2 regions of the Oharaeibacter diazotrophicus genome follow, and region 1 is predicted to be linked to the other one. Evidence: predicted binding sites of a transcription regulator. Region 1 holds the regulator's gene; the other holds the start of a gene.

Region 1 (4,823 bases):
CCTGTTCACTTTCGGCAACTCGACCCGTCCCGAGGTCGCCGGTGTCGGCGTCGCCATCGTCGGCTCGTTCTGGATGATGCTGGTGGTGCTGGTGCTGTCGCTGCCGATCGGCGTCGCCGCCTCGATCTACCTCGAGGAATTCGCGCCGAAGAACCGGCTGACCGACCTGATCGAGGTCAACATCAACAACCTCGCGGCGGTGCCCTCGATCGTCTACGGCATCCTCGGCCTGTCGGTGTTCATCAACTTCGCCCACCTGCCCCGCTCGGCGGCGCTGGTCGGCGGCTTGGTGCTGACGCTGTCGACCCTGCCGACGATCATCATCGCCACCCGCGCCGCGCTGAAGGCGGTGCCGCCGTCGATCCGCGAGGCCGGTCTCGGCGTCGGCGCCTCGAAGATGCAGACCATCTTCCACCACGTGCTGCCGCTCGCCATGCCGGGCATCCTGACCGGCACCATCATCGGCCTCGCGCACGCCCTCGGCGAGACGGCGCCGCTGCTGATGATCGGCATGAAGGCCTTCGTGGCCGACGTCCCGACCTCGCCGCTCGAGCCGGCGACCGCGCTGCCGACCCAGATCTACATGTGGGCGACCGAGCCCGAGCGCGCCTTCGTGGAGCGCACCTCGGCCGCCATCATGATCCTGCTCGCCTTCCTGTTCGTCATGAACGCCGCCGCCGTGGTCCTGCGCCGCGCCTTCGAGCGCCGCTGGTGACCCGCCGCCCCCCCGTATCGTCCGGAGGATTTCCGATGACCGCCGTCCTCGCCGAAGCGCCCAAGCACCAGACCATCCGCACGCCCGACGCCGTGGCGCGTCCGGTCAAGGTCAAGGCTGACACCGTCAAGGTCTTCTACGGCCAGAAGCAGGCGCTGCACGGCGTCTCGATCGACATACCCGAGCGCGCGGTCACCGCGTTCATCGGCCCGTCGGGCTGCGGCAAGTCGACCTTCCTGCGCTGCATCAACCGGATGAACGACACCATCGCCGGATGCCGCGTCGAGGGCCGGATCGCCATCGACAACAAGGACATCTACGACCCGGATCTCGACGTGGTCGAGCTGCGCGCCCGCGTCGGCATGGTGTTCCAGAAGCCGAACCCGTTCCCGAAGTCGATCTTCGAGAACGTCGCCTACGGCCCGAAGATCCACGGTCTCGCCCGCTCCAAGGCGGACCTCGAGGAGATCGTGGTGACCTCGCTGAAGAAGGCCTCGCTGTTCAACGAGGTCAAGGACCGCCTGCACGAGCCGGGCACCGGCCTCTCCGGCGGTCAGCAGCAGCGCCTCTGCATCGCCCGCGCCATCGCGGTGTCGCCCGAGGTGATCCTGATGGACGAGCCGTGCTCGGCGCTCGACCCGATCGCGACCGCCAAGGTCGAGGAACTGATCGACGAGCTGCGCACCAACTTCACGATCATCATCGTGACCCACTCGATGCAGCAGGCGGCCCGCGTGTCGCAGCGCACCGCCTTCTTCCACCTCGGCGTGCTCGTCGAGGAGGGTCCGACCGATCACATCTTCACCAACCCGATCGAGAAGCGGACCCAGGACTACATCACCGGCCGCTTCGGCTGAGCCGCGCCGCAACGCCAGGCACGCTTCGGGAGGGTTCCATGGAGCACACCGTCACCGCCTTCGACCAGGAATTGCGCGATCTCGCCGGCCACGTCGCCGAGATGGGCGGCATCGCCGAGCGGCTGGTCGCCGATTCCGTCGCCGCCCTCGCCCGGCTGGACCAGTTCCAGGCCCAGCGCGTCGTCGACGCCGACCGCCGCCTCGACGAACTTCAGCGCCGCATCGAGGAGGAGGCCGTCCTCCTGATCGCGCGCCGCCAGCCGATGGCCTCGGACCTGCGCGAGATCGTCGCCGCCCTGCGCATCTCGATCGACCTCGAACGCGTCGGCGACCTCGCCAAGAACATCGCCAAGCGCGTCGCCGCCATCAACGGCGCCGGCCTGCACAAGAGCCTGTGGGTCGGTGTCGAGCACCTCTCCGACATCGTGCTCGAGCAGATGAAGGCCGTGCTCGACGCCTTCACCCAGCGCGACGACGCCGCCGCCCGCGCGGTGCGCCTGCGCGACACCGAGATCGACGCGCTCTACACCTCGATCTTCCGCGAGCTCCTGACCTACATGATGGAGGATCCGCGCAACATCTCGCAGTGCGCCCATCTGCTGTTCTGTGCCAAGAACCTGGAGCGCATCGGCGACCACGCCACCAACATCGCCGAAACCGTGCACTATGCGCTGACCGGCGCGCCCTACGGCGAGGAACGCCCGAAGGCCGACCTCAGCGCCATCGAAACCGTGACGCCGGCCTGAGCCGGCGCGGGGCGATCCATGACCAAGGTCCTGATCATCGAGGACGAGGAGCCGGTCAGCCTGCTCCTGCGCTACAATCTCGAGGCCGAGGGCTTCGAGGTCGAGCAGAGCTTCCGCGGCGACGAAGCCGAGATCCGGTTGCGCGAGATCGTGCCGGACATCGTCATCCTCGACTGGATGCTGCCCGGCCTCTCGGGCATCGAGCTGTGCCGGCGGCTGCGCCAGCGCCCGGAGACCCAGCGCACGCCGGTCATCATGCTGACCGCGCGCGGCGAGGAATCCGAGCGCGTGCGCGGCCTCGCGACCGGCGCCGACGACTACATCGTCAAGCCCTTCTCGGTGCCCGAGCTGGTGGCGCGCGTGAAGGCGCTCCTGCGCCGGGCCAAGCCCGAGACGCTGACGTCGGTGCTGGTCTCCGGCGACATCGAACTCGACCGCGAGACCCGCCGGGTCCGCCGCAGCAGCCGCGAGATCCATCTCGGCCCGACCGAGTTCAAGCTGCTGGAATTCCTGATGCGGGCGCCCGGCCGGGTCTTCACCCGCGAACAGCTGCTCGACGGCGTCTGGGGCCACGACGTCTACGTCGACGAGCGCACCGTCGACGTCCACATCGGCCGGCTGCGCAAGTCGATAAACCGCGGCACCTCGAAGGACCCGATCCGCACCGTCCGCGGCGCCGGTTACTCCTTCAACGAGCAGTTCGCCAAGCAGCGCTGAGGGCGGCCGTCGGGCCGCCGGCACCTTGGCGAGTTCGTGGTGGACCGGCAGGCCGCGGGCGCCCCACCGGTCAGCCCGCGTGCGGGAAGATCGCCAGCGCGGCGTGCTGCAGCAGCATGATCGTCTTGGCGTCGGCGATGCGGCCGTCGGCGACCATCGCCATCGCCTCGTCGAAGCCGACTTCCATCATCTCGATGTCCTCGCCCTCCGCGGCGACGCCGCCGCCGTCCGAGACCCGGTCGGCCGGCTCGTAGGGCGCGACGAAGAAGTGCAGCCGCTCGGTCACCGACCCGGGACTCGTGAAGGCCTCGTAGACCTTCACCGGCGCCCGCACCCGGAAGCCGGTCTCCTCCTCGGCCTCGGCGCGGATGCGCTCCTCCGGCGAAGCGGCGTCGAGCAGGCCGGCCGGCGCCTCGATCAGGAGGTCGTCCCAGCCGTTGACGAAGGCCGGGTAGCGGAACTGCCGGGTCAGCACCACGGTGCGGCGGTCGAGGTCGTAGAGCAGGATGACCGCGCCGTTGCCGCGGTCGTAGGTCTCGCGCGACTGACGCTGCCAGACGCCGTCGGCGCGGCGGAAGTCGAAGACGGTCTTCCGGAGGACGTACCAGTCGTCGGAGAGCACCCGGACGTCGTGAACCCGGACCCGGTCGGCCACCGTCATCGCACACCTCACACTTCATGAAATCGCACGAACGAGAACGAAATTGCCGTTCTTGCTTGCCTTCAGGGCACGGATACGGGATATTTCGTGCAGAGACAAGAATTTTCGTGAAGGCTCTCGTCATGCTCGCCAGCCAACGCCGCGCCCTGATCCTAGAGACGCTGGCCCGCGAGGGTCAGGTCGTCGCCAAGGTGGCGGCGGAGCGATTCGGGCTGTCGGTGGACACGATCCGGCGCGACCTGCGCGAAATGGCGGCGGAGGGACTGCTGCAGCGGGTCCACGGCGGCGCGCTGCCCGCTTCGCCGGCGCTGGCGGATTTCGCCGCGCGGCAGTCGATCGCCACCGACGCCAAGGACCGGATCGGCCGGGCGGCGGCGGCGCTGGTACGGCCGGGGTCGGTGGTGTTCGTCGACGGCGGCACCACCGCGGGCCGGCTCGCCCGGCACCTTCCGCCCGATCTCGCCGCGACCGTGGTGACCCATGCGCCGAGCGTCGCGCTCGAGCTCCTCGACAAGCCGGGAATCGAGGTGGTGCTGGTCGGCGGCCGGCTGTTCCGGCATTCGGTCGTCGCGGTCGGGGCCGCCGCCGCGGCGGCGATCGCGGAGGTGCGGGCCGACACGGTGTTCCTCGGGGTCACCGGCATCCACCCGGAGCACGGGCTCACCACCGGCGACTACGAGGAAGCCCGGATCAAGCGGGCGATGATTGCGGCCTCGGCCGACTGCGTGGTGCTCGCCTCGGCCGAGAAGATCGCGGCGGTGTCGCCGTGGCGGATCGCGCCGTTCGAGGCCACGACGACCGTCGTCGCGTTGGATCCGCCGGAGGAGTTCGCGGCCGCGGCGGCGCGCGCCGGCGTCCAGATCCTGGCCGCGTGAGCGTCAGCGCACGGTTGGCACGCCGGGAATCAGCTCGGGAACGAGGTCGGGCAGCGGGCTCGGAATGTCGCTCTGCGGCTCGCCCTTCAGGTGCTCCTCGATGGCGGCGTCGCCGGGGTTCTCGGGCTCCTTCTCGGTGCCCGGATTGATAGGCTTCGGCGTCGGTAGTTCGGTCGGCATCGCGCTTCTCCTTGATTTCGTTGCCAGTGGGTCAACGGATCCGCACCGGCATGGTTCCGGGCGATCCCCCCC
Region 2 (4,823 bases), on a different contig from region 1:
GGTCGGCCTCCTGTCCTTCGTCTCGAAATTCTCCGTCGACTTCGGGCAGATGATGGCCGCGGGCGTGCTCGCCCTCGTGCCCGCCTGCCTCTTCTTCCTCCTGATCCAGCGCTATCTCGTGCAGGGCCTGACGGCCGGCGCGGTGAAGGGCTGAGGGGTATCCGACCATGGCCTCCATCGAGATCGCCGGCGTCCACAAGGCCTACGGCGCCGTCCGCGTCCTCCACGGTGTCGACCTCTCCATCCGCGACGGCGAGTTCGTCGTGCTGGTCGGCCCGTCCGGCTGCGGCAAGTCCACCCTCCTCAGGATGATCGCCGGGCTCGAGGACATCTCGGCCGGCGAGATCCGCATCGCCGACAAGCGCGTCAACGACCTCGCGCCCAAGGACCGCGACATCGCCATGGTGTTCCAGTCCTACGCGCTCTACCCGCACATGACCGTGGCCGACAACATGAGCTACGCCCTCAAGCTGCGGAAGACGCCGAAGGAGACGATCGCGGCGACGGTGGCGCGCGCCGCCGAGAAGCTGGAACTGCCGGCGCTGCTCGAGCGCCGGCCGAAGGCGCTGTCCGGCGGCCAGCGCCAGCGCGTCGCCATGGGCCGGGCGATCGTGCGCAGCCCCAAGGCCTTCCTGTTCGACGAACCGCTCTCGAACCTCGACGCCCGCCTGCGCGAACAGATGCGCGCCGAGATCAAGACGCTGCACCGCGACCTCGGGGCGACCTCGATCTACGTCACCCACGACCAGATCGAGGCGATGACGCTGGCCGACCGCATCGTCGCCATGCACGGCGGCGTGGTTCAGCAGGTCGGCAGCCCGCTCGACCTCTACGACCGCCCCGCCAACCTGTTTGTCGCCGGCTTCATCGGCTCGCCGGCGATGAACGTGCTCGACGGCGTGCGCCGCGGCGGCGGCGTCGAATTGGCGGGTGGTGCCGTGCTGCCGGCGCCGGCGGGGCTCGCGGTCGCCGAGGGCGCGGCGGTCAAGGTCGGCGTCCGGCCGGAGCACCTGCAGCTCGCGCCCGCGGGCGGGCCGGGGTTCGCCGGCACCATCGACATCGTCGAGCCCACCGGCTTCGGCACCATCGCCCACGTCCGGCTGTTCGACCGCGACGTCAAGGCGTTCACCCTCGACCGCGCGGTCGCGGTCGCCGGCCGTACCGTCGCCGTCACGATCGACCCGGCGCGTCTGCACTGGTTCTCCGCCGACGACGGCCGTCGCCTCGACTGAGCCCGAACCCGGGTCCTCACGCCGCGGCGCGGCCGGCCCGCAAGTCCGCGGCGACGTCGGCGAGGATCTCGTAGGAGCGCAGCCGGGCGCCGTGGTCGTGGATCGCGGCGGCGGCGATCACCTCGTCGACGCCGGTCTCGGCGACGAAGGCGGCGAGACCGGCCCGCACCGTCTCGCGCGAGCCGACGAAGGAGCGCGCCAGCATGCCCGACACGTGGGCCTTCTCGCCCGGGGTCCAATAGGCTTCGATGTCGGCGATCGGCGGCTGCAGCCGGCCGCGCCGGCCGCGGATCATGTTGGTGAAGGCCTGCTGCGTCGAGGTGAACAGCCGGCGCGCCTCGACGTCGGTGTCGGCGGCGATCACGTTGACGCCGGCGATGGCGTACGGCCGGTCGCTCTGCTCGGACGGCCGGAAGCCTGCGCGGTAGAGCGCCAGCGCCTCGATCAGCGCCTGCGGCGCGAAATGCGAGGCGAAGGCGTAGGGCAGCCCGAGCAGGCCGGCGAGTTCGGCGCCGAACAGCGAGGAGCCCAGGATATAGAGCGGCACCTCGGTGCCGGCGCCGGGCACGGCGCGGATCACCTGATCCTCGCCCGCCGGCGCCAGCAGCGCCTGGAGCTCGACGACGTCGCTCGGGAAGCGGTCGGCCGCCTCGGGGGTGCGGCGCAACGCGCGCAGCGTGCGCTGGTCGGTGCCGGGCGCGCGGCCGAGGCCGAGGTCGATCCGGCCGGGGTGGAGTTCCGCCAGCGTGCCGAACTGCTCGGCGATCACCAGCGGGGAGTGGTTCGGCAGCATGATCCCGCCGGCGCCGACGCGGATCGTCGAGGTGCCCGCGGCGACGTGGGCGAGCACCACCGCCGTCGCCGCGCTGGCGATGCCGACCATGTTGTGGTGCTCGGCGAGCCAGAAACGCCGGTAGCCCCAACCTTCCGCGTGGCGGGCGAGGTCGAGCGAGTTGGCGAGCGCCTCGCCGGGCGTCCGGCCCTCGGCGACGGGGGCGAGGTCGAGGATCGAGAAGGCGGTCATGGGCGTCGGTCCGGATCGGGGAGCATCGGTTCGACAATTCCGATCTTCCGAGCCGTTCCGCAAGACCGCACCCCCGGGCGATGACGCGATCGTGTAGGCGGCCGCGCCGACGCCCGAGCTCTCAACCGCCGTGCTTCTCCAGGAAGGCCTCGACCGGCAGCGCCCGGAAGTCGGGCAGTGCGCGACGCAGGCGATCGTGGTCCCAGTCCCACCACGCCAGCACCTGCAACCGCGCCGCCACCGTCTCCGGGAAGCGGCGGCGGATCGGCTTGGCCGGAACGCCGCCGACGATGGTGTAGGCCGGCACGTCGCGGCTGACCACGGCGCCCGCCGCGACGACCGCACCGTCACCGACCGTGACGCCGGGCAGGATCACCGCACCGTGGCCGATCCAGACATCGTGGCCGATGGTCACCGGGGTCGAGCGCCGCCAGTCGAAGAAGGCGGCCTCGTCGGCTTCGCCCTCGAAATAGAGCGAGGACCGGTAGGTGAAATGCGCCTGCGTCGCCCGGTGCATCGGATGGTTGCCCGGGTTGATCCGGGTGTGCGAGGCGATCGAGCAGAACCTGCCGATCGTCGTGTAGATGATCTCGGCGTCGTGGGCGACGTAGGAATAGTCGCCGAACACGGTCTCGGTGACCTGCGAGCGCTCGCCGACCTCGGTGAAGCGGCCGAGCGTCGAGGCGACGACGCGTGCGCCCTGGTGGATGGTCGGATCGACGCCGAGCATGGAAATCTCCCCTTCGCCGCGATGGAAGTGCGGGCGCGGCAGAGGGAATCAGCCGGTGATGACGGTTTCGTGTCGCGGGTTGCGAGACTTGTTCATAAATTACCCGGCTCATTATTAGCCGACCGTCACTAAATTTACGTGAAACTCCAATAACTCCGAGGCCGGCACGGAGGTTGGACGATGCTGGTACTCGACGGCGTCAGCCGCAAATTCTCGGACAAGACGGCGGTGGACCAGGTGTCCGCGGAGTTCGCGCCCGGGAGCTTCGTCGGCATCATCGGTCGTTCCGGCGCCGGCAAGTCGACGCTGCTGCGCATGATCAACCGGCTGGTCGACCCGACCGCCGGCGCGATCCGCTTCGGCGACCGCGACGTCACCCGCCTGAAGGGCGCCGAGCTCGACGCCTGGCGGGCGCGCTGCGCCATGATCTTCCAGCAGTTCAACCTGATCGGCCGCCTCGACGTCCTCACCAACGTGCTGATGGGCCGGCTCGACCACGTCTCGGCGCCGCGGGCGCTGCTCCGCCTGTGGTCGGACGAGGACCGCGCGATCGCGCTGTCCGCGCTCGAGATGTTCGGCATCGCCGACCTCGCCGCCAAGCGCGCCGACCAGCTCTCCGGCGGGCAGCAGCAGCGCGTGGCGATCGCCCGCGCCCTGGTCCAGGAGCCTCGGATCGTGCTCGCCGACGAGCCGATCGCCTCGCTCGACCCGCGCAACACCAGGATCGTGATGGACGCCCTGCTGCGGATCAATCGGCACTTCGGCATCACGGTGCTCTGCAATCTCCATTCGCTCGATCTGGCGCGCGGCTACTGCGACCGCCTGATCGGCATGTCCGCCGGCCGCGTCGTGTTCGACGGCGCGCCCGCCGCGCTCACCGACGACGTCGCCCGCGACCTCTACGGCCTCGAGGCCGGCGAGGTGATGGACGCCGCCCACGCCGCGCCCGCCGCCCACGCGGGCGGTGCGAGCCAGCCTTCCGCCGTCCCCGCCTGACGGCGGAGCCGGCCCGAAACCTCTTTGTCCCGATAGGAGATCAGCATGCTCGATCGTCGCAGCTTCGTGGTGGCCGCCGTCGCGGCCGCCACCCTCGCCGGCACCGCCTCTGCCGCCTTCGCCGAGGGCTGGAAGGACCAGTATCCCGAGCTGTCGCTGGCGGTGATCCCGGCCGAGAACGCCTCGACCACCACCGACCGCTACGGCCCGCTCGCCGACTACCTCTCCAAGGAGCTCGGCGTGAAGGTCACGCTGCGCGTCGCCAACGACTACGCCGCGGTCATCGAGGCCCAGCGCGCCGGCAACGCCCAGATCGCCATGTACGGCCCGGCCTCCTACGCCCGCGCCGTCATGACCGGCGTCGAGCTCGACCCGCTCGTCGTGCCGCGCCACTCGAACGGCATGACCGGCTACTTCTCGGTCGTCTACGTCCGCGCCGACAGCGCCTACAAGACCATCGAGGACCTGCGCGGCAAGACCCTCGCCCTGGTCGACCCGAACTCGACCTCCGGCAACAACGCCCCGCGCTTCTTCCTGGACCGCGCCGGCTACTCGGTCGACACCTTCTTCGGCAAGTCCTTCTTCGCCGGCAGCCACGACAACGCCGTCCTGGCGCTCGCCCAGGGCACGGCCGACGCCGCCGCCAACTCCTGGAACTCCGAGGACGACTCCAACCTCACCCGGATGATCACCAAGGGCGTGCTCAAGGACGCCGCCGGCAATCCGATGAAGAAGGAGGACTTCCGCATCGTCTTCAAGTCGGACTTCCTGCCCGAGGGCCCGTTCTCGGTGCTCTCCGCCCTGCCGGAGGACCTCAAGGCCCAGATCAAGCAGGCCTTCC

Evidence for each region. Region 1 encodes PhoB, which activates phosphate uptake and scavenging genes when phosphate is short. Its sites were predicted from a motif close to TGTCATNNANCTGTCAT; they were not measured.
Region 2: the regulator PhoB is predicted to act here: its motif matches at 3,045-3,061, upstream of phnC (phosphonate ABC transporter ATP-binding protein).

What each region holds. Positions count from the first base shown of each region.
Region 1 covers NZ_SNXY01000006.1:67,816-72,638, reverse strand. The annotation lists partial or broken gene pstA (phosphate ABC transporter permease PstA) at 1-715, shown strand, start outside; gene pstB (phosphate ABC transporter ATP-binding protein PstB) at 751-1,572, shown strand; gene phoU (phosphate signaling complex protein PhoU) at 1,611-2,318, shown strand; gene phoB (phosphate regulon transcriptional regulator PhoB) at 2,337-3,035, shown strand; gene EDD54_RS00505 (NUDIX domain-containing protein) at 3,106-3,696, opposite strand; gene EDD54_RS00500 (DeoR/GlpR family DNA-binding transcription regulator) at 3,819-4,571, shown strand; gene EDD54_RS22820 (hypothetical protein) at 4,575-4,751, opposite strand.
Region 2 covers NZ_SNXY01000007.1:446,136-450,958, reverse strand. The annotation lists gene EDD54_RS10665 (carbohydrate ABC transporter permease) at 1-154, shown strand, start outside; gene EDD54_RS10660 (ABC transporter ATP-binding protein) at 168-1,232, shown strand; gene EDD54_RS10655 (LLM class flavin-dependent oxidoreductase) at 1,249-2,256, opposite strand; gene EDD54_RS10650 (DapH/DapD/GlmU-related protein) at 2,378-2,986, opposite strand; gene phnC (phosphonate ABC transporter ATP-binding protein) at 3,167-3,982, shown strand; gene phnD (phosphonate ABC transporter substrate-binding protein) at 4,028-4,823, shown strand, end outside.